DNA from 3 places in the Mesorhizobium sp. M0060 genome. Region 1 is predicted to be linked to each of the others. Evidence: predicted binding sites of a transcription regulator. Region 1 holds the regulator's gene; each other region holds the start of a gene.
What was found. The regulator PhoB, encoded in region 1, activates phosphate uptake and scavenging genes when phosphate is short. The targets are predictions, from matches to a motif close to TGTCATNNANCTGTCAT.

Region 1 (10,003 bases):
TTCCGCGGCGCAAATCCGTATCTCAATCCCAATGCTGCCTTGCACATCGGCTTGGCCATGCATGAGCTCGCCGTCAATTCGGTCAGCTATGGCGCACTGTCGCGCACCGATGGCTTCGTCGAGGTCACGGCTGATCTGACGGCCGCTTCCGCTGGCGAGCCTGCTCTGTCACTGACATGGGCCGAAGTGATCGGAGCCAACGACAATCAGCGCAGCGAGAAGCGTTTTGGCAGCGTCGCGCTTGAACGCGTCGTGCCCACATCGTTGAATGGAACGGCGACACTCGAAATCACGGGCAACCGCCTCGAATACCGCCTTGTCGTTCCTCACGGCAATTTCGAGACGGATTGAACGAACGGCGGCCGCCCGGAAGAAGGCTTGCTGCGCATCGCCCCACCTTAACCGACTGTTCACCATAAAGTCCGATCCTGTCTGAACGTGCCGATCCGCCGGATCTCGATCGCAGTTTGGCGCAATATGAAAGGAATAGGCCTTGACGGCTGCAGACTTGAACAGAATGGAACAGGCCGCTCGCATTTCGATGGGCGGGTTTCAGGACCCCGACGCGTTCGCAGCGCCCGTGCCTCGCGCTTCGCCGCTCCGCTTTGCCGTTTACGCGCTCATAGCCGCGCTCGTCCTGGCGGCCGCGTCCCAGTTGATTTGATCGAGCTCGCCAAGATTGCCGGCAGCTTCTGCCTGCTCACGTCGGCTTGATCGCACTGTCCAGGAACTTTGAGGGATTTGGACCGTTTCCGTGGCGAGAGGTCCCTTGCCATGGAGCACATTGCCGCTTTGCTGTTGGTTGTCGGCTGTTCGAACGGCATGACCGCGTGTCGTGAATTGCCTACGCCGGTAAGCGTTTTCGAAACCGAGGCGGAGTGCATGGCCGCGCGCCCGCTTGCGGTGACCAACCTCCGCGATCAAGCCCAGCATATCGTCGCCAAATGCCTTGCCGTCGATCCGGCGCTCGAGGACGATTATGACCGGATCGTCTGGAGCGTGCGTCCGGACGGCACGCTCGATGCCTCCTTGGAGATTTCCAACTTCATGGTAGCATCGAACGCCGCGCGCCCCGAAAAAGACTATCTTAATCAACAATGAAATCGTGCGGGCAAAGGCCGTGCTTTCATGCTAAATGGCGGCTGGAGCTTACTAAAGTGAGGACAAAGTGAGGAGTGACTTCATGCGGAAGATGATTATTGCCATGGTTGCCGTGGTTGCGGTCAGCGGCTGCACCACCACGGAGGAGAACGTGGGTATCGGCACTGTGGGCGGCGCGCTCATCGGTGGCGCCGTCGGCGGCGGCAAGGGCGCTTTGATCGGTGCTGGCGCTGGTGCGATTGGCGGCCTGCTCGTTCGCCGTCTGCAGAATGGCTATTGCCAATACAGAGATCGTCACGGCCGGATCTACACAGCCCGCTGCAACTAGTTTCGAAAAACAGGCCAACGTCAAACGCGGAGGCAGATATGTCTCCGCGTTTGCGCGCGCAAAGCGCTCTCGTGATGCGGCTCATGGAATGAAGTTTCAGGCCGGCAGCGGAATCCTGATCTCCACGTTCAGACCGTCCTCACGAAAGTCGCGCCTGATCGTACCGCGTAATTCGCGCGTGACGTTGAGATCGATCAGTCTGGTTCCAAAACCGCTCTTTGCCGGTGTCTTGAGCTTTTTCTGCCCGGCCTCACGCCAGTTGAGGACCAGTGTGCGGACGCGTCCGCGGCCTTCGAGCGACCAGTCGACCTTGAGCGCCCAGCCGCCCTTGAGGGTGTTGGCCGAATTGCCGGCTTCGCCATATTTTAACGCGTTCGTCGCCAGTTCGTGAAAGACGAGGCCGAGCGCCTGCGTCGTCTTCTCGTCGAGAAGAACCTCCGGTCCCGACAACAGCTCTTCGGGAAGCTCATTGCCGAACACTTGGCCGAGCTCGATGCGCAGCAGGTCGCCAAGATCGGCTTTCTGCCAGCGTGAGCGCGTCAGCATGTCCTGGGAAGCCGCCATTGCCTGCAGCCGGGCCGAGAAAGACGTCGAGAATTCCTGGACGTCGGCGGCGTGCGATGCTGTCTGGCGCGCGATTGCCAGCACCCGCGTGATCGAGTTCTTGATGCGATGCTTCATCTCCTGCAGCATCAGGTCTTTTTCCAGTAGGCTCTTCTCGGTCGTTTCGTGAAGCAGCGAGACCGCCTCATAGGCCCGCTCCTGATAGCGGGCCACCAGCGCGATGGCGCCGGCAAGCAGCAGGCCGAACAATCCCAGCATCACCGGAATGGCGCGCGAGGAAGGTTGCGAAAAAGCACTTGTCGGCCTGAACAGGACAGTCCACGGCCGGCCGGCAACAGTGATTTTGCGGGTGACCAGCAGCCTGTCGCCGAGGGCCGAAACAGGCGGCGTTTCCGACTGGAACAGCAGATTGTCGCTGTTCACCACGCCGTCGTAGACCTCGGTATTGACCGGCAACAGTGGCGCCCGGCTGAGCGCGGCCTGGAACAGGTCCCGGGAGCGGAAGGCCGCATAGAGGAAACCGGCAGTTGAGGATCTCGACGCGTTGACGGCGTCCGGCGCGGTTTCGACATTAAGCCGGACGAAGACGAAGAACCCGGTGAAGGTCTGCGCGGCACCCGTTTCCTTGCCGAGCTGCGCAAGCCCGCTGGCATGCTGCTGGTCGTCGGCCAACGCTTTTTCGATCGCCTCGCGCCGCACCGGCTGGGTGAACATGTCGTAGCCGATGCTGGATTTGTTGGACGGATCCAGCGGCTCGAACAGCACGATGGGCGTACGCCAGGGCAAGTTCGTGTCGGGATAGATCGCATGGCTTGCGCCGTGGTCGTGCAGGATGTCGCGCTCGACCGCCGCGTCGTTTTCAGTTTTCGCCAGGCGGAGGAAGCCGATGCCGCGCAGGCCGGCGAAATTATTGTCGATGTCGAGTGCGTTGAAGAAAGCCTTGAACTCGCCTTGCGAGATACCGCCATTGCGCGCATCGAACAGCGCCTGGGTCGAGCGCAGCAGCGACAGGTCCAGGTCGATGCGGCTTTCGATCCGGTTGAGCGCGTCGTCTGCCGTCGCCTCGAATTTTATGCGGGCCGCTTCCTGGGTGGCAAAATAGGCAAAACCCGCCATCGTCAGGCTGATCAGCGCGACGGCGATGAAAGCGACGGTCGGAAAGAGCTTTTTCAATTGCTGATACGGGCCATGGAAGGTTCTTTATGGGCAAGTCCCGGCGTCAACACAATGGCGAGGCCAAAGCATGGTGACGACTGGCACATTACGCCGCATTTGATTAGCCGGCTAATTCTTGTTCAAGCGGCGATCTTCAGGGCCCCCGGGCCCGGTATGGCGCCGGGCGGGCATTTGCCGAGAATGATCATGCCGAGCACCTCGTCCTGGGTGACGTCGGTTGTGCGCGCCGTGCCGACAACCCGACCGTTCTTCATGACGCAGACGCGGTCGGCAAGCTCGAACACGTCGTGAATGTCGTGGCTGATCAGGAAGATGCCGATGCCGTCGGCCTTGAGCTGCTTGACCAGTTCGCCGACCTGCGCAGTTTCTTGCGGCCCCAGTGCCGCCGTCGGCTCGTCCATGATCAGGATGCGGGCGTTGAACAGGATGGCGCGGGCGATCGCAACCGACTGCCGCTGGCCGCCCGAAAGCCTTATTACCGGCTCCTTGAAGCGTTGGAAACGCGGATTGAGCCTGCCCATCACCTTGCGCGCCTCGGCCTCCATGGCGACGTCGTCGAGCGTACCCCAGCCGGTCATCAGCTCGCGGCCGAGAAACAGGTTGGCGGCCGCGTCGACATTGTCGGCCAGCGCCAGCGTCTGGTAGATCGTCTCGATGCCGTACTTTTTGGCGTCGCGCGGGTTGGAGATCGAAGCCTCCTCGCCGTTGACGAAAATCTGGCCCGCATCGCGCTTGTAGGCGCCAGACAAGATTTTTATCAACGTCGATTTGCCGGCACCGTTATGGCCGAGCAAAGCCATCACCTCGCCCGGGAAAAGATCGACCGAGGCATCGTCGACGGCGCGAATGCCGCCGAAGGCGATGGAAATGTTGCGCATCTCGATCAGCGGCGTGCCCGTGGGAGCGGTCTTGTCTGCCATGCTCGTTCCTCCTCCCTATAGATCTTGCTTGAGCATGATCTTGTCCGAACCGAAGGTCAGCGGCAGCAAAAACCGGTTTCCACTTTTCGCTGACGCGGATCTTCGGTTCGGGATCATGCTCAGACCCGTTTGCGATAGACGGTATCGAGCCACACCGCGACCACCAGCACGGCGCCGACAACGATGCTCTGCAGCGGCGAATCGATGCCGAGCAGCACCATGCCGGATTGCAGCGACTGCATCAGAAGCGCGCCGAGCATGGCGCCGAGCACCGTGCCGGAGCCGCCGGCGAGCGACGTGCCGCCGATCACGGCCGCCGCGATGACCAGGAGCTCGTCCAGGGTCCCCAGCGCATTGGTCGACGCGTTGAGGCGGGCCGATGCGATCGCCGCACTGATCGCGGCCAGCACGCCCATGATCATGAACACCTTCATGGTCACCCAGCGTGTGTTGATGCCGGCGAGATTGGCAGCCTCCGGATTGCCGCCGATGGCGAAGACATAGCGGCCGAAACGGGTGCGCCTGGTGATGAAGGTCATGACAATGCCCGCGGCCACGGCCATCAGCACCGGTATGGCGATGCCGTGGGCGATGAACAACCCGCCCTCGGGAATGGTGATGCCGTTCTGCTGGGCATATTGGCGTACGATGCCGACCGGCCAAGGATAGGAATTGGCGATCCAGACGGCGCCAAGGATGGCGGCGCAGGCTATCACGCCGAGCAAGGTTTCCGCCCAGACAGGGCGCAGCGGGAACTTGAACCGCTTGCGCTGCGAGCGGCCGTTGAAGAGCACGAAGGCAACGGCCGCGCAGGCGACGACACCGACGATCCAGCTCCAGGTGGCGCCGATCGAGCCGCGTGGTCCGCCGCCCATCAGCTGGAAGGTCCTGTCCAGCGGCGCAACGGTGCGCCCGCTGGTAATCAGCCATGCCATGCCGCGCCAGATCAGCAATCCGCCGAGCGTCACGATGAAGGCAGGAACCTCGAGATAGGCGATGATGAAACCCTGAAACGCTCCGATAGCCAGGCCGAGCACCAGGCCGGCGGCCAGTGCAATGACCCACAGCCAGGGGCTGCCAAGCTGAAACCCCATGACGCGGACGAGGAATTCGGCCTGCGCCACGCCCATCACCATGCCGATCACGCCTTCCACCGAACCGACGGAAAGATCGATGTTGCGCATCACGATGACCAGCACCATGCCTGTCGCCATGATCGCCACCGAGGAGGTCTGCACGGAAAGGTTCCAGAGATTGCGCGGCGTCAGGAAGAGCCCGCCTGACAATATGTGGATCCCGACCCAGATGACCAGCAGCGCGCCGACCATGCCGAGCATGCGCGTGTCGAGTTCGGTTGCCTTGAGAAATCGGGCAACGACGCCGAGCTCGGATTCACGCGCCCGGTCTGCGGTCGAGCTGTCGACCGGCGTGTTGGAAGTCGTGTCGGTCATGATGTTTCTCCCGCCGGGTTGCCGTCTGCCGCGGATGCCGGAAGCAGCCTAGAAGTTATCCGCCGGAAGCGGAAAAACAATTCTTCTTGAAAAAACGCCGCGGCGAGCAGCCGCGGCGTTCGGACTTCTCGGAAACGTCGGATCAGTTGCAGACCGGAACAGTGCCCGCCGCCACGCCGGCGCAGACTTCTTCTTTCTTGATCCAGCCGGCGTCGATGACGACGTTGAGGTTGTCCTTGGTGATGGCGACCGGGGTCAGGAACAGCGACTTGACGGTGTTGCCGCCGGGCGTGGTGAAATCCTTAACGCCCGCAACGTCGGTCATCTGCTTGCCGTCGGCCAGTTGCGAGGCGATCTCGGCGGCGTTCTTGCCGAGCTCGCGCGCGTCCTTCCACACCGACACGGTCTGTGTGCCGAGCGCGATGCGGTTCAGCGCGGCGTGGTCGCCGTCCTGGCCCGAGACCGGAACGGATCCGGCCAGCCCTTGCGCCGTCAGCGCGGCGACGACGCCGCCGGCGGTGCCGTCATTGGCGGCGACTACGGCATCGACCTTGTTGTCGTTCGCGGTCAGGAACTGTTCCATGTTCTTCTGGGCGTTGGCCGGCAGCCAGCCGTCGGTATAGGCCTCGCCGACATTCTTGATCTTGCCGCTGTCGATGGCGTCCTTCAGCACTTCCATCGAACCGGCAAACAGGAAATCGGCATTCGGATCGGCGCCCGAGCCCTTGATGAAGACGTAGTTGCCTTCCGGCTTCACCTTGAACACTTCGCGGGCCTGCATGCGGCCGACCTCCTTGTTGTCGAAGGTCAGGTAAAAGACGTCTTTGTTCTCGATCAGCCGGTCGTAGCCGACGACCGGAATACCTTCGTCCAGCGCCTTCTGCACAGCCGGCCCGATCGCCGAGGCGTCCTGCGCCAGGATGATCAGTGCGTTGGCACCCTGCGAGATCAGGCTCTCGACGTCGGTGAGCTGCTTGCCCGGGTTGGACTGTGCATCGGCGGAAATATACTTGTCGCCGGCGGCCTCGATGGCGGCCTTCATTGCGGCTTCGTCGGTCTTCCAGCGCTCCTCCTGGAAATTCGACCACGAAACGCCGATGACCTTGTCCTTAGCCTGCGCCACCGACGCGAGCGTCAGCGTCATGGCGACACCCGCCAGAATGGCGGTCGTGAATTTCTTCATCATATCCTCCCTGCGCCGCGTACGGCGTGACCAATTGGCCCAAAGACCAGCTAGAGGCGTTAATTTTTTCGAGCCTCGAAAAAATACTGACCCGATCTCCGGCTGCTGTCAACATCGATTCTGATGGATTTTGATGACTCTCCGAGTTTTTTCGAGTGTCGGAATAAACGATGACAGCGCCGCCGGCATCTGACACTATTTGCCTGTATCTGACACTATTTGTCGGACATTACCGACGGCTTCCGGTTCATGAGCGGCCGCGGCAACCGGGAGGAAAGCAAAACGATGTCGGTCGGAATCCGCCATGACGATTTGCGCCGGCGCAACCGGGCGATGGTGATCTCGGCGGTGCGCCGGGCCAGCCAGCCGTCGCGTACGGAGATCGCTGCAACCACCGGCCTCAGCCATTCGACCATATCGGCGATCTCCTCCGACCTGATACGGGAAGGCATCCTCGCCGAGAGCAAGGCAAACGAGCCCGTTTCGTTGAAACGCGGTCGTCCGCAGGTCGGCCTCGCCCTCAACCCGGAAGCGGCGGCGGTGCTGACCGTGGTGTTGTCGCTGAATTTCCTGTCGGCCGCCATCATCGACTATGCGGGACAGGTGGTCGTCGAGGAACAGCGCCGGCTGGACACGCTGACCATGCCGCGCGACGAGCTGATCCGCGAATGCATGGCCATCGTCCGGCGCCGGCTGGAAGATCCAGACCTTGACGTCCGCAGTGTCGCCCGCATCGCCCTGGCGATTCAGGGAATTACCGACTCCCCTGCACGCGCCATGCTGTGGTCGCCGATCACGCCGCAGACGGACATCGCCTTTGCCGACATGCTGGAAGACGAATTCGGCATCCCGGCCACGGTGGAGAACGATTGCAATATGATGGCGGTGGCTTTGCGCTGGCGCGATCCGGATCGCTATCGCGACGACTTCATCGCCATCCTGCTTTCGCACGGCATCGGCATGGGGCTGGTGCTGAAGGGCGAGCTGTTCACCGGCACGCATTCCTCGGGCGGCGAGTTTGGCCACATGATCCATCGTCCAGGCGGCGCGCTCTGCCGTTGCGGGCGGCGCGGCTGCATCGAGGCCTATGCAGGCAATTACGCCATCTGGCGCAACGCTACGGGGATGAGCGAAGACAGCAAACCGGTCGCCGACGTCAGCGACGCCGACATGCGCGCGTTGGCGGCCCGGGCCCGCGAGAAGGATGGGCCGGAACGCGAGGCCTACCGCAGGGCCGGCGAAGCGCTGGGTTTCGGTCTCGGCTCGTTGTTCGCGCTGATCGATCCAGCACCGGTCGCGATGGTCGGCGTCAGTGCCGCCGCCTTCGATCTGATCGAGCCGGCCTTGCGCAAGGCCATCGCCCAGACCGCCGGTGGCCAGCATTCGAGCTCGATCTCCTTCGACACCGAGCCGAACGAATTGCCGCTGATCCGCGAAGGCTGCGCGATGCGGGCGTTAAGCTTCGTCGACCAGGAGATTTTCGCGCCGGGCGCGCAAATGAGGCCCGGCATCAGAAAGAACGTAGCCTGACCAGGCAGGTCAATCTTCCCTGATCGCATAGCCGGCACCGCGGATGGTGCGGATGACATCCGGCATGCGGCCGTTATTGACGGCTTTGCGCAGCCGCCCGACATGCACGTCGACGGTGCGTTCGTCGATGTAGATCGTCTCGCCCCAGACATTATCGAGCAACTGGCTGCGCGAGAAGACGCGGCCGGGATGCCGCATCATGAATTCGAGCAGCCGGAATTCGGTCGGCCCGAGCCGGATTTCGCTCTTCTTGCGATAGACCCTGTGCGATTCGCGATCGAGCACGATGTCGCCGACCTTCAGCACGCTGGACAGCACTTCCGGCTTGGCGCGGCGCAGCAGCGCCTTGACCCTGGCCATGAATTCCGGTGTCGAAAACGGTTTGACCAGATAGTCGTCGGCGCCGGTCGAAAGACCGCGCACCCGGTCGCTCTCCTCGCCGCGCGCGGTCAGCATGATGATCGGCAGCCGCTCGGTTTCGGGGCGCACCCGCAACCGTCGGCAGAGCTCGATGCCGGAAACCGCTGGTATCATCCAGTCGAGCACCAGAAGATCGGGCACATTCTCCTGCAAACGGATCTCGGCTTCGTCGCCGCGTGTCACCACCTCGACCTGGTAGCCTTCGGATTCGAGATTGTAGCGGAGCAGCACACCCAACGGCTCCTCGTCCTCCACCACCATTATGCGTGGTGCGATCATCGGCTGGGCACCCCCATCATGTCACCGGTGCGGACATTGTCGTTTCGTCCTGCTTCGGACGATTGACAGGCAATTGCTCGCCGGTCAGCACATAATACGCATTTTCGGCGATGTTGGTGACATGGTCGCCGATCCGCTCCAGATTCTTGGCGCAGAACAGCAGATGCGTGCAAGCGGTGATGTTGCGCGGGTCTTCCATCATGTACGTCAACAGCTCGCGGAACACGGACGTGTATTTGACGTCGATGCGCTCGTCGGCGGCGCGTAGCTTGGCCAGCGCGGCCGCATCGCCGGCAGCATACTCCTCGATGACGCCCTGCACCTGGATGAGCACCAGCTGCGCCATCGCATCGATGGAATGCGATAGGTCGCGCGGCGTGACGCTGAGGCCGACCGCACTCACACGCTTGGCGATATTCTTGGCAAGGTCGCCGATGCGTTCGAGGTCGCCGGCCATGCGGATCGCCCCGACGACATGGCGCAGATCGTGGGCCATCGGCTGGCGCTTGGCGATCAGGGTGATGGCGCGGTCGTCCAGTTCGCGTTGACGCGCATCCATGATGGCGTCGTCCGAAACAACGCGCTGCGCCAGCGCATTGTCGGAATTCAACAGGGCCTTGGTCGCCCCGCCGACCATCGAACCGGCGAGGTCGGCCATGTCGCGGATCAGCTTGCTGATCTGCTCGAGATCCTCGTCGAAAGACGCGACTGTATGTTCGGCCATGATATTGTCCTCGTCTGCGTGATCGGCACCGCTCAGCCGAAGCGGCCGGTGATGTAGTCCTGCGTGCGCTTCTCGCGGGGCGACGTGAAGATCTTCTCGGTCCGGTCGAACTCGACCAGCTCACCCAGATACATGAAGGCAGTCTGGCGCGACACGCGCGCCGCCTGCTGCATGTTGTGAGTGACGATGACGATCGTGTAGTCGGCTTGCAATTCGTCGATCAGTTCCTCGATCTTGGCGGTCGACAGCGGGTCGAGGGCCGAGGCCGGTTCGTCGAGCAGAATGACTTCCGGCTTCACTGCCACGGTGCGGGCAATGCAGAGCCGC
Region 2 (10,003 bases), on a different contig from region 1:
TGCGGCTGATCGCCGGCTTCGAGGCGCCGGACCAGGGTCGCATCGTGCTCGATGGCGAGGTGCTGGCCGATGGCGACACGGCCGTGCCGGCGCATCGCCGCGGCATCGGGCTGGTGGCGCAGGACGGCGCTCTATTCCCGCATCTGAGCATCGCCGCGAATATTGGGTTCGGCATGGGCCGTCACGAGGAAAAGCGCAACGAGCGCATCGCCGAGCTCGCTTATGTCGTCGGGCTGGACAAAGGGATCCTGAAGCGCCGCCCGCACGAACTCTCCGGCGGCCAGCAGCAGCGTGTCGCGTTGGCCCGCGCCATGGCCATGAAGCCGCGGCTGATGCTGCTCGATGAGCCGTTCTCGGCGCTCGACACCGGCCTGCGCGCCTCAATGCGCAAGGCCGTGGCCGAGCTTCTCGAAACAGCCGGCATCACCACGATCCTGGTCACCCATGATCAGGCCGAGGCGCTGTCCTTCGCCAGCCAGGTCGCGGTGATGCGCGACGGCAAATTCTCGCAGGTCGGCACGCCGCGCGACCTCTATTTCAGGCCGAAGGACAGGATGATCGCCGAGTTCCTCGGCGACGCCATCGTCCTGCCGGCCAGGATCGCCGATGGCTTCGCCACCTCGCCGCTCGGCCGCATCGCCGTCGACAGCACGGAGCGGCGCGACGTCGCCCGCATCATGCTGCGGCCCGAGCAGGTGCTGCTGAAAAGAACCTCGCGTGAAGGCATGTCGGGCACTGCGGACATGCTGTTCGGCGAGGTGACGGAATCCGAATTTGCCGGCTCGATGTGCACGATCGCCGTGCGTCTCTTGAACAGTCCCGATCCGCCCGACGCCGCCGCCATCGGCAACACGCCATTGATCCTGCGCAAGCCGGGCATGGACGCCCCGGCAGTCGGCGAGATCGTCCGGCTGACCGTATCGGGCAAGGCGCATGTGTTTGCCTGAACGGTTTGTACAAGGCCGACCTCAATCGACCCGTTTGCCCGCCTGATCGAACCAGTGCAGCTTTTCGGACCTGGCCACGACGCGCAATTGGTCGCCGGGCCTGGCGCTGGCGCGACCTGAGACGCGTACGACGATGCGGCTGCCGGCTGCCGCGCAGTGGAGAAAGCTTTCGGCACCGACCGGTTCGACGGCTTCGACCGTCGCCGGCAGCGCAAGCGCGCCGGACGGCGCCTCTGCCGCGAAAGTGATATCGGCATCCTCCGGACGAAACCCGAGTGTCACCGCCTTGCTTTGTCCAGGCGCCAAGCCAACCATCGTACCGTCCGCCAGTGCCGAGCCGGACGAGCCCCCCGTCAGCGCCAGGAGATTCATCGGCGGCGCACCAATGAAGGAAGCGACGAAGGTCGACGCCGGCTTCTCGTACACATCGAGCGGCGCGCCGATCTGCTCGACCAGTCCGGCGTTCATGACAACGAGGATGTCGGCCAGCGTCATCGCCTCAAGCTGGTCGTGGGTAACATAAACCGAGGTGACACCGAGCGAGCGCTGCAAATTCTTGATCTCGACGCGCATCTGCCCGCGCAATTTCGCATCGAGGTTGGACAAGGGCTCGTCGAACAGGAAGACTTTCGGGTTGCGCACGATGGCACGGCCCATGGCGACACGCTGGCGCTGGCCGCCGGAAAGCTCGCGCGGGCGCCGGTCGAGAAGCGCCGAAAGCTCCAGCACCTTGGCGGTCGAACGCACCCTGCTGTCGATCTCGTCCTTCGGCGTGCCGCGGTTGCGCAGGCCATAGGCCATGTTGTCATAGACCTTCATATGCGGGTAAAGCGCGTAGTTCTGGAACACCATGGCGATGTCGCGCTCGGTCGGGCCAATGGCGTTGACCACCTTGCCGTCGATGGCGACTGTACCGGCAGAAATGGTCTCCAGCCCGGCGATCATCCTCAGCAGCGTAGACTTGCCGCAGCCCGAGGGGCCGACCAGAACACAAAGCTCCTTGTCGGGAATGGCAATGGAAACGCCCTTCACGGCTTCGATGCCGCCGGGATAGATCTTCTTCACGTCCTTCAGATCGACGGTCGCCATCGGCTTCTCACTTTTCGGATTCGACCAGGCCGCGCACGAACCAGCGTTGCATCAGCACGACCACCAGGATCGGCGGCACGATGGCTAGCATTGCCGTGACCATGACCAGGTGCCATTGCGTGTCAGCATCGGCGAAGGAAACCATCTTTCTCAGCGCGATGACGATGGTGTTCATATCGTTACTGTTGGTGACGAGCAGCGGCCAAAGATACTGCGTCCAGCCGTAGATGAAGAGGATTACGAACAGAGCCGCGATGTTGGTGCGAGACAGTGGCAGGAGGATATCGAAGAAGAAGCGCCACGGCCCGGCACCGTCGACACGCGCCGCCTCGACCAATTCGCCCGGTATGGTCATGAAAAACTGGCGAAACAGCAGCGTCGCGGTGGCCGAAGCGATCAAAGGGATGATCAGGCCGGCATAGGTGTCGATCATGCCGAGATCGACCATCACCTTGTAGGTCGGCAGGATGCGCACCTCGACCGGAAGCATCAAGGTGATGAAGATCAACCAGAAGAAGGTCATGCGCAGCGGAAAGCGGAAGAACACGATCGCGTAGGCCGACAGGATCGAGATGAAGATCTTTCCCACCGCAACGCCGAGCGCCATGATCGTGGTGTTGAGGAGCAGTCTGCCGACGCTGACACCGCCGATGCGACCAATACCGCCGAACAGCGCCTCGCTGTAGTTGTTCCAGAGCTGGTCGCCGGGCAAGAGCGGCAGCGGCGGCCTGAGGATCGTTTGCAGCGTGTGTGTCGAGGCAACGAAGGTGTAGTAGATCGGAAAAGCCACGATCAATATGCCAAGGATGAGCACGGCATGGGCGATGAAGGTGCGGAGCGGGGACTGGCCGATCATCGCTGCCCTCAACCGTAATGGACTTTGCGTTCCACGTAGCGGAACTGGATAGCAGTAAGCGCAATGACGATGGCCATCAGGATGACCGACTGCGCCGCCGAATCGCCGAGGATCAGATTGACGAAGCCGTCATTGTAGACCTTGTAGACCAGCGTCTCGGTCGTCTTGCCCGGCCCGCCGCCGGTGACGGCATGAACGATGCCGAACGTGTCGAACAGGGCATAGACCGTGTTGACGACCAGCAGGAAAAAGGTTGTCGGCGCAAGCAGCGGGAAGACGATAGTCCAGAAGCGCTTGGTCTCGCCGGCGCCATCCATGGCCGCCGCCTCGATCAGCGTTTTCGGCACCGCCTGCAGGCCGGCAACGAAGAACAGGAAATTGTAACTGATCTGCTTCCAGGCAGCCGCCGACACCAGCAGGATCATGGCGTGGGTGCCGTTGAGCAGCGGATCCCACGCGATGCCGAGGCTTCTCAGCAAATAAGCCAACGACCCGATCGAAGGATTGAACAGAAAAAGCCACAGCATGCCGGCAATCGCCGGCGCCACGGCATATGGCCATATCAACAGTGTGCGGTAGAGGCCTTTGCCGCGCACGGCCTTCTCGGCCATGACCGCGAGCAGCAGGGCCACAACCATGGCAACGATCGCGGTCGCAAGAGAGAACACCACCGTGACCTTGATCGAGTTGAGGTAGGCCGGATCGGCCAGCACCTTCCGGAAATTGGCAAACCAGACAAACCGGCTCCTCAGCCCGAACGGGTCTTGCCTGAGCATCGACTGGTAAAGCGCCTGACCGGCCGGCCAATAGAAGAAAACCAGTGTTATGGCGAGTTGTGGCGCCACCAGCAGGTAGGGCAGGATCTTGTTGGGAAAGACGACGCGTGGAGACAGGCTGATTTCCCTCGCTATTCAGGTATCGCCCACGCGAGCTCGCGTGGGCGATATTCCAACCGACTAACCGAGATAATCCCGTCAGTTCTCCAGCGCTTCCTTGATCGCGGCGTTGCCGCGCGTGACCGCATTGTCGAGCGCCTGCTGAGCGGTTTGCTGGCCGGCCAGCATCTTCTCGAGCTCCTCGTTCTGGATATCACGCACCTGCGGCAGATTCGGCAGGCGCACGCCCTTCGAGTTGTCGGTCGGCGCCTTGCCCGTCATCTGCAGGATGGGTGTCTCGCGGCCGGGGTGTTTGTCATAGAAGCCTGATTTCTTAGTCGCCTCGTATGCCGCAAGCGTCACTGGCAGGTATCCCGACTTCTGGTGCAGATATTCCTGCACATCTGTCTTGGACAGATAGGCAAAGAAGGCCGCGACGCCCTTGTATTCCTCGTCCGACTTGTTGCCGAACACCCACAGGCTGGCACCGCCCGGCGTGGTGTTCTGTGGTGCGCCCTTGGCGTCGGTATCGTAGGGAAGCTGGCCGATGCCATAGTTCATGCCGGACTTGACGATGTCGCCGAGGCCGCCTGACGATTCGGTGAAGATGCCGCATTCGCCGGCGAGGAATATCTGCTTGGCTTCGGAGGTGCGTCCGCCATACTTGAATGTGCCGTCCTTGGCCAAGTCAGCGAGCGCCTGGAAGTGGTTGACGAAAATCGGCGCATTGATCTTGAGTTCGACATCACCTCCGGCCAGGCCATTCTGCTGGGTAGCCCAAGGCACGTCATTCCACGCTGCGAAATTCTCCAGATGGATCCAGGTCAGCCAGGTCGAGGTGTAGCCGCAAGGGGCGGCGCCGCTCGTTTTGATCTTCTTGGCAGCTTCCCACACCTCGTTCCAGGTCTTGGGCGGGCTGTTCACGTCGAGGCCGGCCTTCTGGAAGATGTCCTTGTTGTAGTAGAGGATCGGCGAGGAGGAGTTGTAGGGGAAGGACAGCATGGTGCCGTCCGGCTTCGAATAATAGCCGACGATGCCGGGCAGATACTGGCTCTTGTCGAAGGTCATCCCAGCACTGGTCAGCACATCGGCCGCCGGTTTGATCGCACCCTCGGCCGCCATCATCACGCCGGTACCGACGTCGAACACCTGGAGGATATCGGGCGCCTGTCCGGCGCGGAAGGCCGCTATGCCCGCATTCAGCGTCTCCGGATAGGTGCCCTTGAACACCGGAACGAGCTCATAGTCGCTCTGGCTGGCGTTGAAATCCTTGGAGATCTTGTCGACGACCTCGGCGTTGGCACCGGTCATGGCGTGCCACCAGCTGATCTGCGTGACGGCGAAGGCGGAGGTGGTGGAAAGCAGGGTCAAGGTGGCGGCAATACCGGCCGCGAAGCCGAAGAACTTCATGTTTCATCTCCCGTTTGTCATTGGCGAAAGGGGCGCTTCCGCAAAGCCAATATGTGGCGCTGATGACAATCGGACAACGGTTTTGTTGCGGATCAATGAACATCGTTTCCGACTAAAGTGCGCTCGCTACCGAAAGCGCGGCGTCAGGGGACTGCACCACCGCCCCTCTCGGCAGAGCGGCATGCACTTGTCTGGTTTCCCCCGAAAAGACCCGCCTCATGACCCGCGGGTTAACCATTCGTTAAAATCTCCAAGGGCTAATCAGTCACACCTCCCCTGTTTTTTTGGCAGACCGAGTGAACCCAGGATGCTGACGGTCTATAACTGTATTGTAAGTCAGCACGACCTGAGACTGGTCGCACTTGCCGCCCTCGTCTGCGGCATTTCCTGCTTCTCAGCAGTTAATCTCCTTAAGCATGTCGGCCGATCGACCGACCGAAATCGGCTTGTCTGGCTGATGATCGCCGCAACTTCGACCGGGTTCGGCATATGGGCGACGCATTTCATCGCCATGACTGCGTTTACGCCGGGAATACCAAACGCATACAATCCGGGATTATCCGCCTTTTCGCTTGCCGCCGCCGTCATCCTGACCGCGCTTGGGATGTGGGTTGCCACCTTGCGCCGCGGCATCGACCATTTCCTCGTCGGCGGCGCCATTCTCGGTGGCGCCATCGCGACGATGCACTACATCGGCATGGCGGCATTCGAGGTGGAAGGCCGGATCGTGTGGAACCTGCCCCTTGTCGCGATATCGCTTCTGGCCGGCGGGACGCTCGCGGCAGTGGCGCTTCTTGTCGTCTTGCGCCGCCCATCCGCGCTCGCGACGCTCGGCGGCGCCGTGCTTTTGACGCTGGCGATCTGCAGCTTGCATTTCATCGCGATGGCCGCAGTGTCGATCTTTCCGGATTCCTCGATTGAAATATCCGAACATTCAATCGACCCCGTTTCCCAGGCGTTTGCCGCAGCAGTCGCCAGCCTGGTAATCCTTGTGCTGTCGGGCGCCGCCCTGTGGATCGACCTGCGTTTTCGCGGCCAGAAGCTCGAGGCCGATCGCATGCACGATCTCGCCAATGCCGCTGTCGAAGGTCTGATCGTTTGCGATGGCACCCGCATCGTCAGCGCCAATGACAGCATGGCGAAACTGACGGGCACGGCGACAGCCACCCTGAACACGATGCAGCTCGGCGACCTTTTCGACGAACGGAGCACAGCCGATATATCCGGCTTCGGCGAGCAGGCGCAGGAAGCGAAATTGAGGGGCAGCGACGGCACGAGAATTCCTGTCGAGCTGATCGCCAGGAAGATCACGTACTGCGGCAGGCCTCATACAGTGCTTGCCGTTCGCGACGTCCGCGAGCGCAAAAAGGCGGAAGAAGAGATCCTCCGCCTCGCACATTTCGACCCACTTACCGGGCTTGCCAATCGCCGAAGCTTTTCTTCCCGGCTCGAAGCGGAAATCGCATCGATGGATCGTAGCGGCAAGGATGGATATCTGGCGCTCCTGCTGCTTGACCTCGACCGGTTCAAGCAAGTCAACGACCTCTATGGCCACAGCGCCGGCGACGCCATGCTGCAGAAGCTGGCGCACTGCATTTCCGGCATCCCGCGCCACGGACAGATGCTCGCGCGCCTCGGCGGCGACGAATTTGCCATCATAGCTCCGAACCTCCCCGACCCACTGGCCGCGGGTCGCATAGCCGAGGATGTGCTGGCTGCGATCCGGGAGGAAAACAGAGTTTCAGTCGGCTACGGTCTTGTCTCGGCCAGCATCGGCATCGCCTTCTTTCCGCTGGATGCCGAAGACCAGGCCGGCCTGATCAGCCATGCCGATACGGCACTCCATCGCGCCAAGACCGAGGGCAGGGACACTTACCGGTTTTTCGAGGTAGCCATGGGCACCGCGGCCCGCGACAAGCGCGTGATGGAGCATGAATTGCGCCAGGCGATCGCCCGCAAGGAGTTCCACCTCGTCTACCAGCCGCAGAAGGAGATTCGCAGCGGCAAGATGATCGGCTTCGAAGCCCTGGTCCGTTGGCAGCATCCGGAGCGGGGTGATATTTCCCCGGCCGTTTTCATCCCCATGGCCGAGGACAGCGGCGCCATCGCCCAGATCGGCGACTGGGTGCTGACGACGGCTTGTAACGATGCTGTTCGCTGGACAAACCCGCTGATGGTCGCCGTCAACGTCTCCGCCGTGCAGCTTCACAATCCGAACTTCAGCCGCAAGGTGCACGACGCCCTGGCGAGATCCGGCCTGGCACCCATCAGGCTCGAACTGGAGATCACCGAAACGGCCCTGGTGAAGGACATGCCGCGCGCGCTGGCAACCTTGAGGCAGGTCAAGGCGCTTGGCGTGCATGTGGCGATGGACGATTTTGGCACCGGCTACTCTTCGCTATCCAACCTTAGCGCGTTTCCCTTCGACAAGATCAAGATCGACGGGTCGTTCATCAAATCGGTCGACAAGAACGGCCAGTTCGCGGCGATCGTCCGCGCCGTGCTGGGGCTTGGACGCGGTCTCGGCCTGCCGGTCCTGGCGGAGGGCATCGAGACGCCGGGCGAATTGCAGTTCCTGGACGCCGAGGGTTGCGAGATCGGGCAAGGCTATCATCTCGGCAAGCCGGCTCCGATCGAGACATTCGGCGACCTGACCGGCGTGACAGCTCCGGCAATCCGCACCGCCAGCCGACGCGATGCAAGCATTGCCGTGCTGAAGCCGCGCCTGCGCACGGTCTGAGCCTATCCCGGCTGAAGCGCCGTCTCGACGAGCCGCCGGGCGTCCGGCCCGGACCATTCGGCCGGACCGTTCATGTGCGCGATCAGGCAGCCTTCCGCGTCGATCAGCATGGTGACCGGCAGGCCCAGCGCCAGGCCGCGCGTCTTGACGTCGTTGAACAGCGCCATCGTCGCATCGCGATAATAGCCGAGCGCCTTGACGCCGGTGTCCTCGAGGAACTTCTTCGGCTTGGTATCGTCGCCGGCATCGACGTTGACAGCAACAACCTGAAACGCATCGCTGCCCATCTCCTTCTGCAGCGCATCGAGCGCCGGCATTTCGGCGCGGCAAGGTGCGCACCATGTCGCCCACAGATTGAGCAGCACCGTTTTGCCGGCATGGTCGGCGATCGTCGTCGGCTTGCCGTCGGGGCCGTTGAAGGCCAGGCTTTTCAGCGATAGCGGCGGATCCGCCGGCAAAAGCGCGGCAACCTGGCCGGTAGCAGCGGCGGCAATTTTCTTGGCACGGTCGGTCTTGGCAGCGCAGGCAAGGTCGTCCTTGCCGCCGCCGACAGCCACTTGCGCGGGCGCGTTGTTGCCAGAACCGCTTTCCCTGACATATACCGCGACCGCGCCGGCCAGCACGCCCGCAACCAAAGCGGCGAGGATGAGACGCAAAGCCGGGAAAAATCTATTGCCGTCTGCCATTTTTCAAAAACTGCTCCGGAGCACGGGTTATAGCGATGAGCGACAAGAAGGCCAGCAATCAGATGTGGGGCGGACGTTTTGCCTCGGGTCCGGCCGCAATCATGGAAGCGATCAACGCGTCGATCTCGTTCGACCGCAAACTCTACGCGCAGGATATTCGCGGCTCGATCGCCCATAGCGAGATGCTGGCGCAAACCGGCATTATTTCGGCGGCCGATCAAGAAAAAATCGCTCACGGGCTGAACACGATTCTGGCAGAGATCGAGGCCGGCACATTCGAGTTCTCGACCAGGCTGGAAGACATCCACATGAATGTCGAGGCCCGTCTGGCCGAGCTGATCGGCCCCGCCGCCGGCCGCCTGCACACCGCCCGTTCGCGCAACGACCAGGTGGCGGTCGACCTCAGGCTGTGGGTCAAGGACGAATGCTTTCGTGTCGCCGAGGCGCTGAAGGGCCTGATCACGTCATTCCTGGAGCGGGCCGAGGAGCATGCCGCAACGGTGATGCCGGGCTTCACCCACATGCAGGCGGCGCAGCCGGTGACCTTCGGCCACCACTGCATGGCCTATGTCGAGATGTTTGCGCGCGACCTGTCTCGCGTCCGCAACGCGATCGAGCGGATGGACGAAAGCCCGCTCGGTGCGGCCGCGCTTGCCGGCACCAGCTTTCCCATCGACCGGCACCAGACGGCGAAGTCGCTTGGCTTCCGCGAGCCGATGCGCAATTCGCTCGACAGCGTTTCGGACCGCGATTTCGCGCTCGAGTTCTTGGCGATGGCGGCGATCTGCGCGACGCATCTGTCGCGGCTGGCCGAAGAGATCATCATCTGGTCGACGCCGCAATTTGGCTTCGTCAGGCTGTCGGACAGCTTCTCCACAGGCTCTTCGATCATGCCGCAGAAGAAGAACCCCGACGCTGCCGAACTGGTGCGCGGCAAGACCGGCCGCGTCACCGGCCATCTGGTCGGATTGCTCACGGTGATGAAGGGCATGCCGCTGACCTACGGCAAGGACATGCAGGAAGACAAGGAATCCGTATTCGACGCGGCCGAGACGCTCGACCTGATGCTGGCGGCGATGACCGGCATGGTGCGCGACATGACGGTGAACACTGTCGCGATGAAAAAGGCCGCCGGCGCCGGCTATTCGACCGCGACCGACCTCGCCGACTGGCTGGTGCGCACGCTCGGCCTGCCGTTCCGCGAGGCGCACCATATCACTGGCCGGGCGGTGGCGCTGGCCGAGGACAAGAAGATCGGGCTCGATAGGCTTTCGCTGGAGGATCTGCAGTCCATTCACCCAGGCGTCACGGCGGACGTGTTTTCAGTTCTGGCCGTGCAGAACTCGGTAAAGAGCCGCACCAGCTTCGGCGGCACCGCGCCGTCCGAGGTGCGCAAACAG
Region 3 (10,003 bases), on a different contig from region 1:
ACCGCCTCGATTTCAACTGTGATGTTGCCCGGCAGCGAGCCGACACCGATCGCCGAACGGGCGTGTCCGCCAATCCTATCAAAGACGGCGGCGAAAAGATCGGAACAGCCATCCACCACCTTGGGGTGCTCGCTGAATGTCGGCGTCGCATTGACAAAGCCAAGCAGCTTGACGACGCGCACGATGCGGCCGAGGTCGCCGGCCGCGGCATGCATGACGGCGAGCAGGTTCAGGCCGGTCAGACGGGCATGATCATAGGCCTCTTCCACGGAGATATCCTCGCCGACTTTGCCGGTGCAGAGCACACCATCGGCGCGCAACGGCCCCTGGCCGGAGAGGAAGACCAGCCGTCCGCTCTCGGCGTAGGTGACGAAGTTGGCGATGGGCTTCGGCGGCTCGGGCAGCGTCAGGCCCAATTCCGCGAGCCGGATGTAAGGCGTCATAAAAGCTCCTTGCGACAGCTTTCGCGGTCCGATGTCAAAAATGCGAGGCGCGAAATCGCGCCAGGAAGCTGCGAAGGCGTTCATTGTCGAACTCCGCAGCCAGAATCTCGGCGGGTGGTCCGACGGCACTGACGCCGCCATCCGCCATGAAAACGATGCGGCTCGATGCGTCGCGTGCAAAAGCCATTTCATGCGTGACCATCAGCATCGTCATGCCGTCTTCGGCGAGGCTGCGCACGACCTCGAGCACCTCGCCAACCAATTCGGGGTCGAGCGCCGAAGTTATCTCGTCGAGAAGCAGGATCTTCGGCTCCATCGCCACGGCGCGGGCGATGCCGACGCGCTGCTGCTGGCCGCCGGAAAGCTCGGCTGGCAGACTGTCGGCCTTGTGGGCGAGGCCGACCCGGCCGAGCCAGTGCTCGGCAATGGTGCGGGCCTCGGCATTGCTCTTGCCGCGCACCTTGCGCAAACCAAGCATGATATTGCCGGCCGCGGTCAGATGCGGAAACAGATTGAAGCTCTGGAACACCATTCCGGTCTCGGCTCGCATCGCCGCGAGGTCGCGCTCGCTGCGGCGCTGACGTGTTCCCGCCTCGCGGTAGCCGACCTCTTTGCCATCGATACGGATCGAGCCGTTATCATAGCTCTCCAGAAAGTTGACGCAGCGCAGCAGCGTGGTCTTGCCGCTGCCGGACGGCCCGATGATCGTCACCACCTCGCCGCGCGCCACCTTGAGGCTGACCGAGCGCAGGACCTCGACGGGACCGAAGGCTTTGGACACGTCGGAGACGTCGAGAAGCGCCGGATTTGCGTGGGCGGAGTTGGACATCTTGCTATTCCCGGATGAAGGAGAAACGCCGCTCCAGCCGGCGGCTGGCCAAGGAGAGGGCGTAGTTGACGGCGAAATAGACGAGCGCGCCGAGGATGTAGAGCGGCATCGCTTCGTAGGTGCGGCCGATAACCTGGTTGATTGCCTGCATCAGGTCGGTGATGCCGAGCAGCGAGACCAGCGCGCTGCCCTTCACCGCGTCGGTGACGCCGTTGATCCAGGGCGGCAGGAAACGCCTGAACGCCTGCGGAAAGATGACGTAGGCCAGCCGCTGGCGAAAGGTCAGCCCGATCGCCATCGCCGCTTCGGACTGACCCTTGGGGATCGAGCCGACGGCGCCGCGCAGATATTCGATGACCTGCGCCGTCTTGAACAGGGTAAGCGCGAGCACGGCCGCCCAAAAGGATTCCAGATGCAGCCCTACTGCCGGCAGGCCGTAGTAGACGAAGAAGATCAGCACCAGGATCGGAATGCCGCGTATGGTGTCGCTGAAGATGCGCACCACCCAGCGCAGCGGAGACGGACCATAGACGAGGCCGACGCCCATCAGCACGCCGGCGATGAGCGATAACACCACGACCAGCAGCGACACCCACAGCGTCAGGGCAAATCCTTGACCCAGGAAAGGCAAGGCATAGGCGATCTGGCCAATCATCCTAGTGCCCCGCCCTGAATCGGCGTTCGACCAACCGCAGCGCGAAAAGCAGCGCATAGCCGGTCAACAGGTACATCGCCGTCACCACCAGATAGACCTCGACGATGCGGAAGGTGTTGAAGTTGATCCACTGGGCGCCGTAGGTGAGCTCGGGCACCGAAATGACCGATGCCACGGACGTATCCTTGAAGAGCGATATGAATGTGTTGGAAAGCGCCGGCAGCGTTATGCGCAGCATCGTCGGCAAGCGCACATGGACCAGCCTTTGCCATGGCGTCAGGCCGATCGCCTTGCCGGCGTCGAGCTGGCCGCGCGGCACAGCTTCGAGCCCCGAGCGGAACACCTCGACCAGATAGGCGCCGCTATAGAGCGACAGCGTGGCAATGAATGAGGTTTGCGCGCTGTACGCGATGTCGACTACAGTCGGCAGGCCGTAGAAGACCAGGTAGACGAGCAGAATCAGCGGGACGTTGCGGATGAACTCGACATAGGCCGCGATGACGGTCCGAACCGCCCGCCCGGCCGACACGTACCAGACCGCCAGAAGCAGCCCGATGACGATGCCGATCGCGATCGAGATGACGGCCAGTTCGAGGCCGAGCAGGAGCCCGCCCCAGAGCTTATCGAAATGCCGCCAGATCAGGTTGAAGTTGAGGGTATAGCCCATGCGTCTCCCGCAATGCTGAGGGCTGCCGAGGAGAAGCAGGCGGAAGGGCGCTGCCCTTCCGCCTGCTTGCATCAGATGACCGGGAAGCCGGGATGGCGGGCCGGCGGCTCCTGTCCGAAATAATCCTTGAACGCCGCGTCATAAAGCGCCGTTTCATGGCCGAACATGGCGATGGTGAAGGTCTGGTTGACGAAGGTCAGCCAGTCGAGGTCGCCCTGCCGGAGTGCGGCACCATAAAGCATCGAGAACCAGCTCTTGCCGGCATCGAAGTATTTGTCCGGATTGCGCGAGGCGAGCCAGCGGACCGTTGACAGATCGACGGCGGCGGCGTCGACGCGCTTCGATTCCAGCGCCTGCAGCACGTTGGCCTGCGTGTCTATCTGCATTACCTGCGCCTCGGGCAGGACGATACGCACGTTTGCCTCGGCATCGACGTTCTGCAGGATGGAAATCCGGGTCGCCGAACCGGCGGCAAGCAGCTTGTCGAAGGTCTTGTTTTCGGCGTTCGGAAGGGTCAGCAAGGCGATGCCCTCGACGTAGTAGGGCCGGGAGAAGTGGATCAGCTGCGAGCGCTGGGCGGTCATGGTCATGAACTGTATGGTGATGTCGACCTTGTTGGTGGTCACGTTTGGAATGCGCTGAGCCGGATCCTGCATGACGAATTCGACCTTGGTCGGGTCGTCGAAAAGCCCCTTGGCAAGGATGCGCCCCATGGTGATGTCCATGCCGACCAGCTCGCCAGCGTCGTTCTCGAAGTGCCAAGGCGCGTTGGTGCTGCCGGTGCCGACGATCACCTTGCCGCGCTCGAGAACGGTGCGCAGCAGGCTGTCGGGCGCCGCCTGGGCTGCCGCTTTCTGAACATCGACCGCTGTTGCCGCGCTCATCACTCCGGCCGTTGCAAGCCCGGCCATTCCCAGTTTCAGAAATTCACGCCTTTTGGATGTGTCGTTCACGGCGACCTCCTTTCGTGTTGTGTTCCCCTTTGGACCAGCAGTGCATGCATCGATTGCAACTGACGTCATTGTCCCTTACAAGAGACGCCTGTACTCTGTACAAGACAGATTAACATCAGGAATCGATAATGCAAGATGGCAATGCCTTGGCCGCTCGACCGGATGTCGGTCTGGACGAAGACAAGAATTCGGGCTCTCGGGAGAAGGGTCTCAACCGGGTCCTCCAGATTTTGGAGTTTCTTCACGCGACCCAGCGCGCGATCGGCATTGGCGATCTTGCCAAAGGGGTGAATGCGCCGCGTTCGACGACCTATACGCTCGTGCGCTCGCTGGTCGACGCAGGCCTGCTGGAAATGGCCGGAGACGGCAATCGGGTCTATTTCGGAAAGAAGCTTTATCTCTACGGAATGGATTATGTACGGGGCAACGACCTGCTCAGGCGAGGGCGCCAGGAAGTCGACCATTTGTCGCGCGAGACCGGCGAGACCTCGGAACTGTGCATGCTGCAAAGCGGCCGTTACACCATCGTCCATTCAAGCCCGGGAACGAGGCCATTCCGGATCAGCTCGGCGACGGGGTTGCAGATACCGCTTCCCTGGACCGCTTCCGGAAGGCTGCTCCTCGCCGGCTTCGAAAGGGCAGCGATCGAAGACATGGTCTCCGAGGACGATCTCGTGCTGCCCGACGGCCGCCGGTTGCAGCTCGACGATTTCATAACCGATATCGCCGTCGCCAAGTCGGCGGGCTACTGCGTCACCTCCGGCCTCATCGATGCTTACACGAAATGCCTGGCCGCGCCGGTCTTTTCAGCACCGGGCAAGATCGAGGCGACGATGTGCCTGGTGGTTCCCATCGATACCTCGACCGAGAAGACCGATGATCTGATAGCACTGTTGCGCGACCGTGCCGCACGGCTTTCGATCGCGGCATAAGCCGCCTGATCAGAAGCCAGCGGCGGGTTCGTTCAAGCGATAATGTCTGGAATGATCTTGTCTTCCAGCGCCATCAGCCTGTCCTTCAGGAAAAGCTTCTTTTTCTTCATGCGCTGGATCTGCAGCGGGTCGCAATTCATGGCGATCATCGCATTGATGGCCGCGTCGAAATCGGCGTGTTCCTGCTTCAGTCGGGAATATTCGAGGCGGATATCTGCCTGTTCCTGATCGGACATTTTTACCGTCTGCACGTCTGCGGCGCCCAAACTATGGGCCTGATTGGGCGGGGCCAGCGTCTCTTGCACCGGCGCGCAGCCCATATCACATTTCATATTGTCGTGGAATGCTACCACGCAGCATTCGACATCGGCGCGCGATGGTGGCACACTGTCATTATGCCGTCACAGAAGCGAGCCTGCGGTGGACGTTGCCTTGACGGCTGCAATCGAGGAAACCATGAAAGGGAGAACCAATCATGTCTCTTGCATCCCATCTTGATGAGCTGCAGCGGAAACACGGCGATATCGAGCGCGAAATCGACGATGCGATGACCCATCCATCGGTCGACGACCTCGAAATCGTGAATCTCAAGCGGCGCAAGCTGGCACTCAAGGACGAGATTGAAAAACTGAAGGCGAAACCGACGACGCACTGAAGCCCTTCCAAGACTAGCCGCGCCGCCCGGCGCGATCTCTTTCCGGTGGCATATCTTTATGCTGCCGGAAACGGCTGTGGATTTGCGGCAAGCCGTCGTCTTGTCATTACCGATTTGCTAGGCCTGCGCGCCACTCGCCATTGACAAGCCATCTTTGCTCCTCCACCTCATGCCCGGACCTTCAAGATAAAGGCAGCCGGCATGACCGGATATTTTTCCTCACCCTTCCCGCGCCGCAGGTCGGTCGGTGTCGACGTCGGCGGCGTGATGGTCGGTGGCGGCGCGCCGGTCGTCGTCCAGTCGATGACCAACACCGACACGGCCGATGTCGACCAAACGATCGCGCAGGTGGCGGCGCTGCATCGCGCCGGCTCCGAGATCGTGCGCATCACCGTCGACCGCGACGAAAGTGCTGCCGCCGTGCCGGCCATCCGCGAGCGGCTGGAACGGCTAGGCATCGACGTGCCGCTCGTCGGCGATTTCCATTATATCGGCCACAAGCTCTTGGCCGATCATCCGGCCTGCGCCGAGGCCTTGGCCAAATACCGCATCAACCCGGGCAATGTCGGTTTCAAGGACAAGAAAGACCGGCAGTTCGCGGCGATCGTCGAGATGGCGATCAAATACGACAAACCGGTGCGCATCGGCGTCAATTGGGGCTCGCTCGACCAGGAGCTTCTGACCCGGCTGATGGACGACAACCAGGCCCAAGGCTTTCCGCTGACCGCGCAGGAGGTGACGCGCGAGGCAATCGTGCAGTCGGCGATCCTGTCGGCCGAAATGGCTGAAGAGATCGGCCTTGTCCGCGAAAAAATCATCCTGTCGGCCAAGGTCAGCGGCGTGCAGGATCTGATTGCCGTCTATACCGAACTTGCCACGCGTTCCAACCATGCGCTGCACCTCGGCCTGACAGAGGCGGGCATGGGCTCGAAAGGCATTGTCGCATCATCGGCTGCGATGGGCATCCTGCTCCAGCAAGGCATCGGCGACACCATCCGCATCTCGCTGACGCCGGAGCCGAACGGCGACCGCACGCGCGAGGTGCAGGTGTCGCAGGAGCTGTTGCAGACCATGGGCTTCCGGCAGTTCGTGCCGATCGTCGCCGCCTGTCCGGGTTGCGGCCGCACGACCTCGACCGTGTTCCAGGAGCTTGCCCAGAACATCCAGGCCGACCTGCGCAAGAACATGCCGGTGTGGCGCGAACAATATCCCGGCGTCGAGAACCTCAAGGTCGCGGTGATGGGTTGCATCGTCAACGGTCCGGGCGAGTCCAAACATGCCGATATCGGCATTTCGCTGCCCGGCACTGGCGAGACGCCGACCGCCCCGGTGTTCGTCGACGGCAAGAAGGCGGCGACGCTGCGCGGCCCATCGATTGCCGCGGATTTCGAGAAGATGGTCGCCGATTATATCGAACGGCGGTTTGGGCAACACGACAAGGCCGCGGCGGAGTAGTTCAATGCGGCGTTTGCTGGGCGCGGCGCTGGTTCTCATTTGCGGGCTGGTCTGGGCGACAGCCGTTCAGGCCGATCCACCACGGCCCGCCAAAAAGAAGCTGATCGACCAGGTTTGCAATCTGATCGAGGCCCATGCAGACCAGAACGGCTTGCCCAAGGATTTCTTTGCCCGGCTGATCTGGAAGGAAAGCCGTTTCGATCCCAATGCGGTCAGCCCGGTCGGCGCCGAAGGCATTGCCCAGTTCATGCCGGGCACCGCCAAGATACGCGGCCTCACCAATTCGTTCGATATCGAGCAGGCGATCCCGGCCTCGGCAAAATATCTCGCCGAACTGAAGACCGGCTTTGGCAATCTGGGCCTCGCCGCAGCCGCCTACAATGCCGGCGAGACCCGAGTGTCGCGCTGGCTGAATTCCGGCGGCTTCTTGCCGATGGAGACCGAAAGCTACGTCCTGGACGTCATGGGCGAGCCGGCCGACAGGTTCACTGATGCCGCGTATGCCGGCGTCATCCGGCCGCTCGACAAGAAGGCGAGCTTCGCTGCCGCCTGCCGCAAGCTGCCGGTGATCATGTCCAGAACCGTGCCGATGTCGTCGATCAACATCAAGCCATGGGGCGTGCAGGTGGCCGGCAATTTCCGCCGCGCCGCGGCGCTCAATCAGTGGAGCACTGTGAAACGCCGGTTTCCAGCCTTGCTCAGCGGTCGCAATCCGGTGGTCAGCCGGGTGCGCACACCGATCGGCAGGCGCGGCATCTACGCGGTGCGGATCGGCGCCGACACCAAAGTCAAGGCCGACGATATCTGCGAGAAGCTGCAGAGCGTCGGCGGCGCATGCATTGTGGTGCGCAACCGGTAAAGCCATATGTCGGCGCTTCGTCGGATCTGGAAGCTGGAAACATGGCCGCCAAGATCATCCTTCTTAACGACCGGACACGCCTTCCAGGTGTTTCTGACGTCAGAAGTTCGAGCGGCGGTGCTTCGCACCATTGCTGCCCATCTCGCTCCCGGTGGGCGCTTCATCTTCGAGACGCGAATCATATTTTCCGTGAACCCTTAGGCAGGTCTTGCATCGTCGTCGATGCGGGGTAAGGTCCCCGCGATTTTTCGCGAAAGGGATCAGCATGGCCGGCTTCAAGACACTCGACGACATCGGCGATATCAGCGGCAAGCGTGTGCTGGTGCGTGTCGACCTCAACGTTCCCGTCACTGACGGCAAGGTCACCGACGCCACCCGCATCGAGCGCATTGCACCGACCATCGCCGAGCTGTCCGGCAAGGGCGCCAAGGTCATCCTGCTTGCGCATTTCGGCCGTCCCAAAGATGGACCGGCGCCGGAATTCTCGCTCGAGCCGATCGCCAAGGCGACGGCGGACGTGCTCGGCCGCCCGGTCGGCTTTGCCCCCGACTGCATCGGCGACAAGGCCGCGAGCGCCGTCGCCGCCATGGACAGCGGCGATGTGCTTCTGCTCGAGAACACCCGCTTCTACAAGGCCGAGGAGAAGAACGACCCGGCCTTCACCGAAAAGCTCGCCGCTAACGGCGACATCTTCGTCAACGACGCCTTCTCCGCTGCGCACCGCGCCCATTCGTCGACGGAAGGACTGGCGCATGTGTTGCCGGCTTTCGCCGGGCGCACCATGCAGGCCGAGCTCGACGCGTTGGAAAAGGGCCTCGGCAATCCCGTCCGCCCGGTTGTCGCCATCGTCGGCGGGGCCAAGGTCTCGACCAAGATCGACCTGTTGATGAACCTCGTGAAGAAGGTCGACGCGTTGGTCATCGGCGGCGGCATGGCCAATACGTTTCTCGCGGCACGCGGCACCGACGTAGGGAAATCGCTCTGCGAGCATGATCTCGCGACCACCGCCAAGCAGATCATGATCGAGGCGGCTGAGGCCGGCTGCGCCATCATCCTGCCCGTCGACGGCGTCGTCGCCCGGGAGTTCAAGGCCGGCGCCGCCAGCGAGACCGTCGCCATAGCCGACGTGCCGGCCGACGGCATGATCCTCGATGTCGGCGCGAAGACCGTGAAAACCATTGCCGAATGGATCGACCGTGCCGCGACGCTGGTCTGGAACGGGCCGCTCGGCGCCTTCGAGATCGAGCCGTTCGACCATGCGACGGTGGCGACGGCCAGGCACGCGGCGGCGCGCACCAAGGCCGGCAGACTGGTCTCGGTCGCCGGTGGCGGTGATACGGTGGCGGCGCTCAACCATGCCGGCGTCGCCGACGACTTCACCTATGTCTCGACGGCCGGCGGCGCTTTCCTGGAATGGATGGAAGGCAAGCCCTTACCCGGCGTCGACGTCTTGAAGCGCTGATTGCCTCGGCAACAACGCTGCGAATGAAGGTTCCTTCGACTTTCAATCGATTCGCGCTTCCCCGACGAAATCGTTCGACTTGAACCTGCGTTGCTCTAGTGGTCTGCTGGAGACGGACAAACCGTTTCAGGAGAAGCACGATGAGCGAACGTCTCGAGGATATTGCCGCCGCGATGGTGGCCGACGGCAAGGGCCTGCTGGCCGCCGACGAGAGCTCCGGCACCATCAAGAAGCGCTTCGACGTCATCGGCGTCGAGTCGACCGCCGACAGCCGCCGCGACTATCGCGAGATGATGTTCCGCGCCAGCGATGCGATGACCAAATATATTTCCGGCGTCATCCTCTATGACGAGACCATCCACCAGAATGCCGCCGACGGCACGCCGCTGGTCGACATCATCAAGGCTTCGGGCGCCATCCCCGGCATCAAGGTCGATGCCGGCGCCAAGCCTCTGGCAGGCTTCCCCGGCGACACCATCACCGAGGGCCTCGACGGCCTGCGCGAACGCCTCGCCGAGTACTACAAGCTCGGCGCCCGCTTCGCCAAATGGCGCGCGGTGATCGACATCGATGTTGCCAAGGGGGTGCCTTCCGCCACCTCGATCGGCTCGAACGCCCATGCGCTCGCCCGTTACGCCGCGCTCTGCCAGGAGGCTGGCATCGTGCCGATCGTCGAGCCGGAGGTGCTGATGGACGGCGCCCACGACATCGATATCTGCTACGAGATCAGCAAGGCAACGCTGACAAAGCTGTACACCGAGCTCTATGCGGCTCGCGTCGTCCTCGAAGGCACCATCCTGAAACCGAACATGATCCTCGCAGGCAAGAAATCGGGCAAGGTCAGCAGCCCCGACGAAGTCGCCGAAAAGACGATAAAACTGTTCCGCGAGACGGTGCCGGCCGCGATTGGAGGCATCGCCTTCCTGTCGGGCGGACAAACGGACGAGCAGGCGACCGCCAACCTCAATGCCATCAACGCCATCGGCCCGCATCCTTGGACGCTGACCTTCTCCTACGGCCGCGCCTTGCAGGCCGCCCCGCAGAAGGCCTGGAGCGGCAAGGCGGCAAATGTCGCCGCCGCCCAGGCCGCCTT

Region 2: a site for PhoB is predicted at 5,240-5,256, ahead of ugpB (sn-glycerol-3-phosphate ABC transporter substrate-binding protein UgpB). Genes of this name have one in related genera too.
Region 3: a site for PhoB is predicted at 4,868-4,884, ahead of NKJ94_RS02415 (YdcH family protein). Genes of this name have one in related genera too.

Annotation. Positions count from the first base shown of each region.
Region 1 covers NZ_JAMYUP010000036.1:34,954-44,956, forward strand. The annotation lists gene NKJ94_RS26135 (sensor histidine kinase) at 1-351, shown strand, start outside; gene NKJ94_RS26140 (hypothetical protein) at 775-1,101, shown strand; gene NKJ94_RS26145 (YMGG-like glycine zipper-containing protein) at 1,184-1,429, shown strand; gene NKJ94_RS26150 (CHASE domain-containing protein) at 1,526-3,166, opposite strand; gene NKJ94_RS26155 (ATP-binding cassette domain-containing protein) at 3,289-4,089, opposite strand; gene NKJ94_RS26160 (sugar ABC transporter permease) at 4,209-5,540, opposite strand; gene xylF (D-xylose ABC transporter substrate-binding protein) at 5,683-6,723, opposite strand; gene NKJ94_RS26170 (ROK family protein) at 7,009-8,253, shown strand; gene phoB (phosphate regulon transcriptional regulator PhoB) at 8,263-8,952, opposite strand; gene phoU (phosphate signaling complex protein PhoU) at 8,969-9,676, opposite strand; gene pstB (phosphate ABC transporter ATP-binding protein PstB) at 9,709-10,003, opposite strand, start outside.
Region 2 covers NZ_JAMYUP010000033.1:31,066-41,068, reverse strand. The annotation lists gene NKJ94_RS25190 (ABC transporter ATP-binding protein) at 1-947, shown strand, start outside; gene NKJ94_RS25185 (sn-glycerol-3-phosphate import ATP-binding protein UgpC) at 969-2,036, opposite strand; gene ugpE (sn-glycerol-3-phosphate ABC transporter permease UgpE) at 2,044-2,892, opposite strand; gene ugpA (sn-glycerol-3-phosphate ABC transporter permease UgpA) at 2,901-3,785, opposite strand; gene ugpB (sn-glycerol-3-phosphate ABC transporter substrate-binding protein UgpB) at 3,867-5,177, opposite strand; gene NKJ94_RS25165 (bifunctional diguanylate cyclase/phosphodiesterase) at 5,485-7,917, shown strand; gene tlpA (thiol:disulfide interchange protein TlpA) at 7,920-8,603, opposite strand; gene argH (argininosuccinate lyase) at 8,639-10,003, shown strand, end outside.
Region 3 covers NZ_JAMYUP010000002.1:26,540-36,542, reverse strand. The annotation lists gene NKJ94_RS02450 (RidA family protein) at 1-443, opposite strand, end outside; gene NKJ94_RS02445 (amino acid ABC transporter ATP-binding protein) at 478-1,272, opposite strand; gene NKJ94_RS02440 (amino acid ABC transporter permease) at 1,277-1,927, opposite strand; gene NKJ94_RS02435 (amino acid ABC transporter permease) at 1,929-2,594, opposite strand; gene NKJ94_RS02430 (transporter substrate-binding protein) at 2,666-3,547, opposite strand; gene NKJ94_RS02425 (IclR family transcriptional regulator) at 3,676-4,479, shown strand; gene NKJ94_RS02420 (YdcH family protein) at 4,512-4,715, opposite strand; gene NKJ94_RS02415 (YdcH family protein) at 4,955-5,134, shown strand; gene ispG (flavodoxin-dependent (E)-4-hydroxy-3-methylbut-2-enyl-diphosphate synthase) at 5,336-6,589, shown strand; gene NKJ94_RS02405 (lytic transglycosylase domain-containing protein) at 6,594-7,448, shown strand; gene NKJ94_RS02395 (phosphoglycerate kinase) at 7,714-8,910, shown strand; gene NKJ94_RS02390 (class I fructose-bisphosphate aldolase) at 9,051-10,003, shown strand, end outside.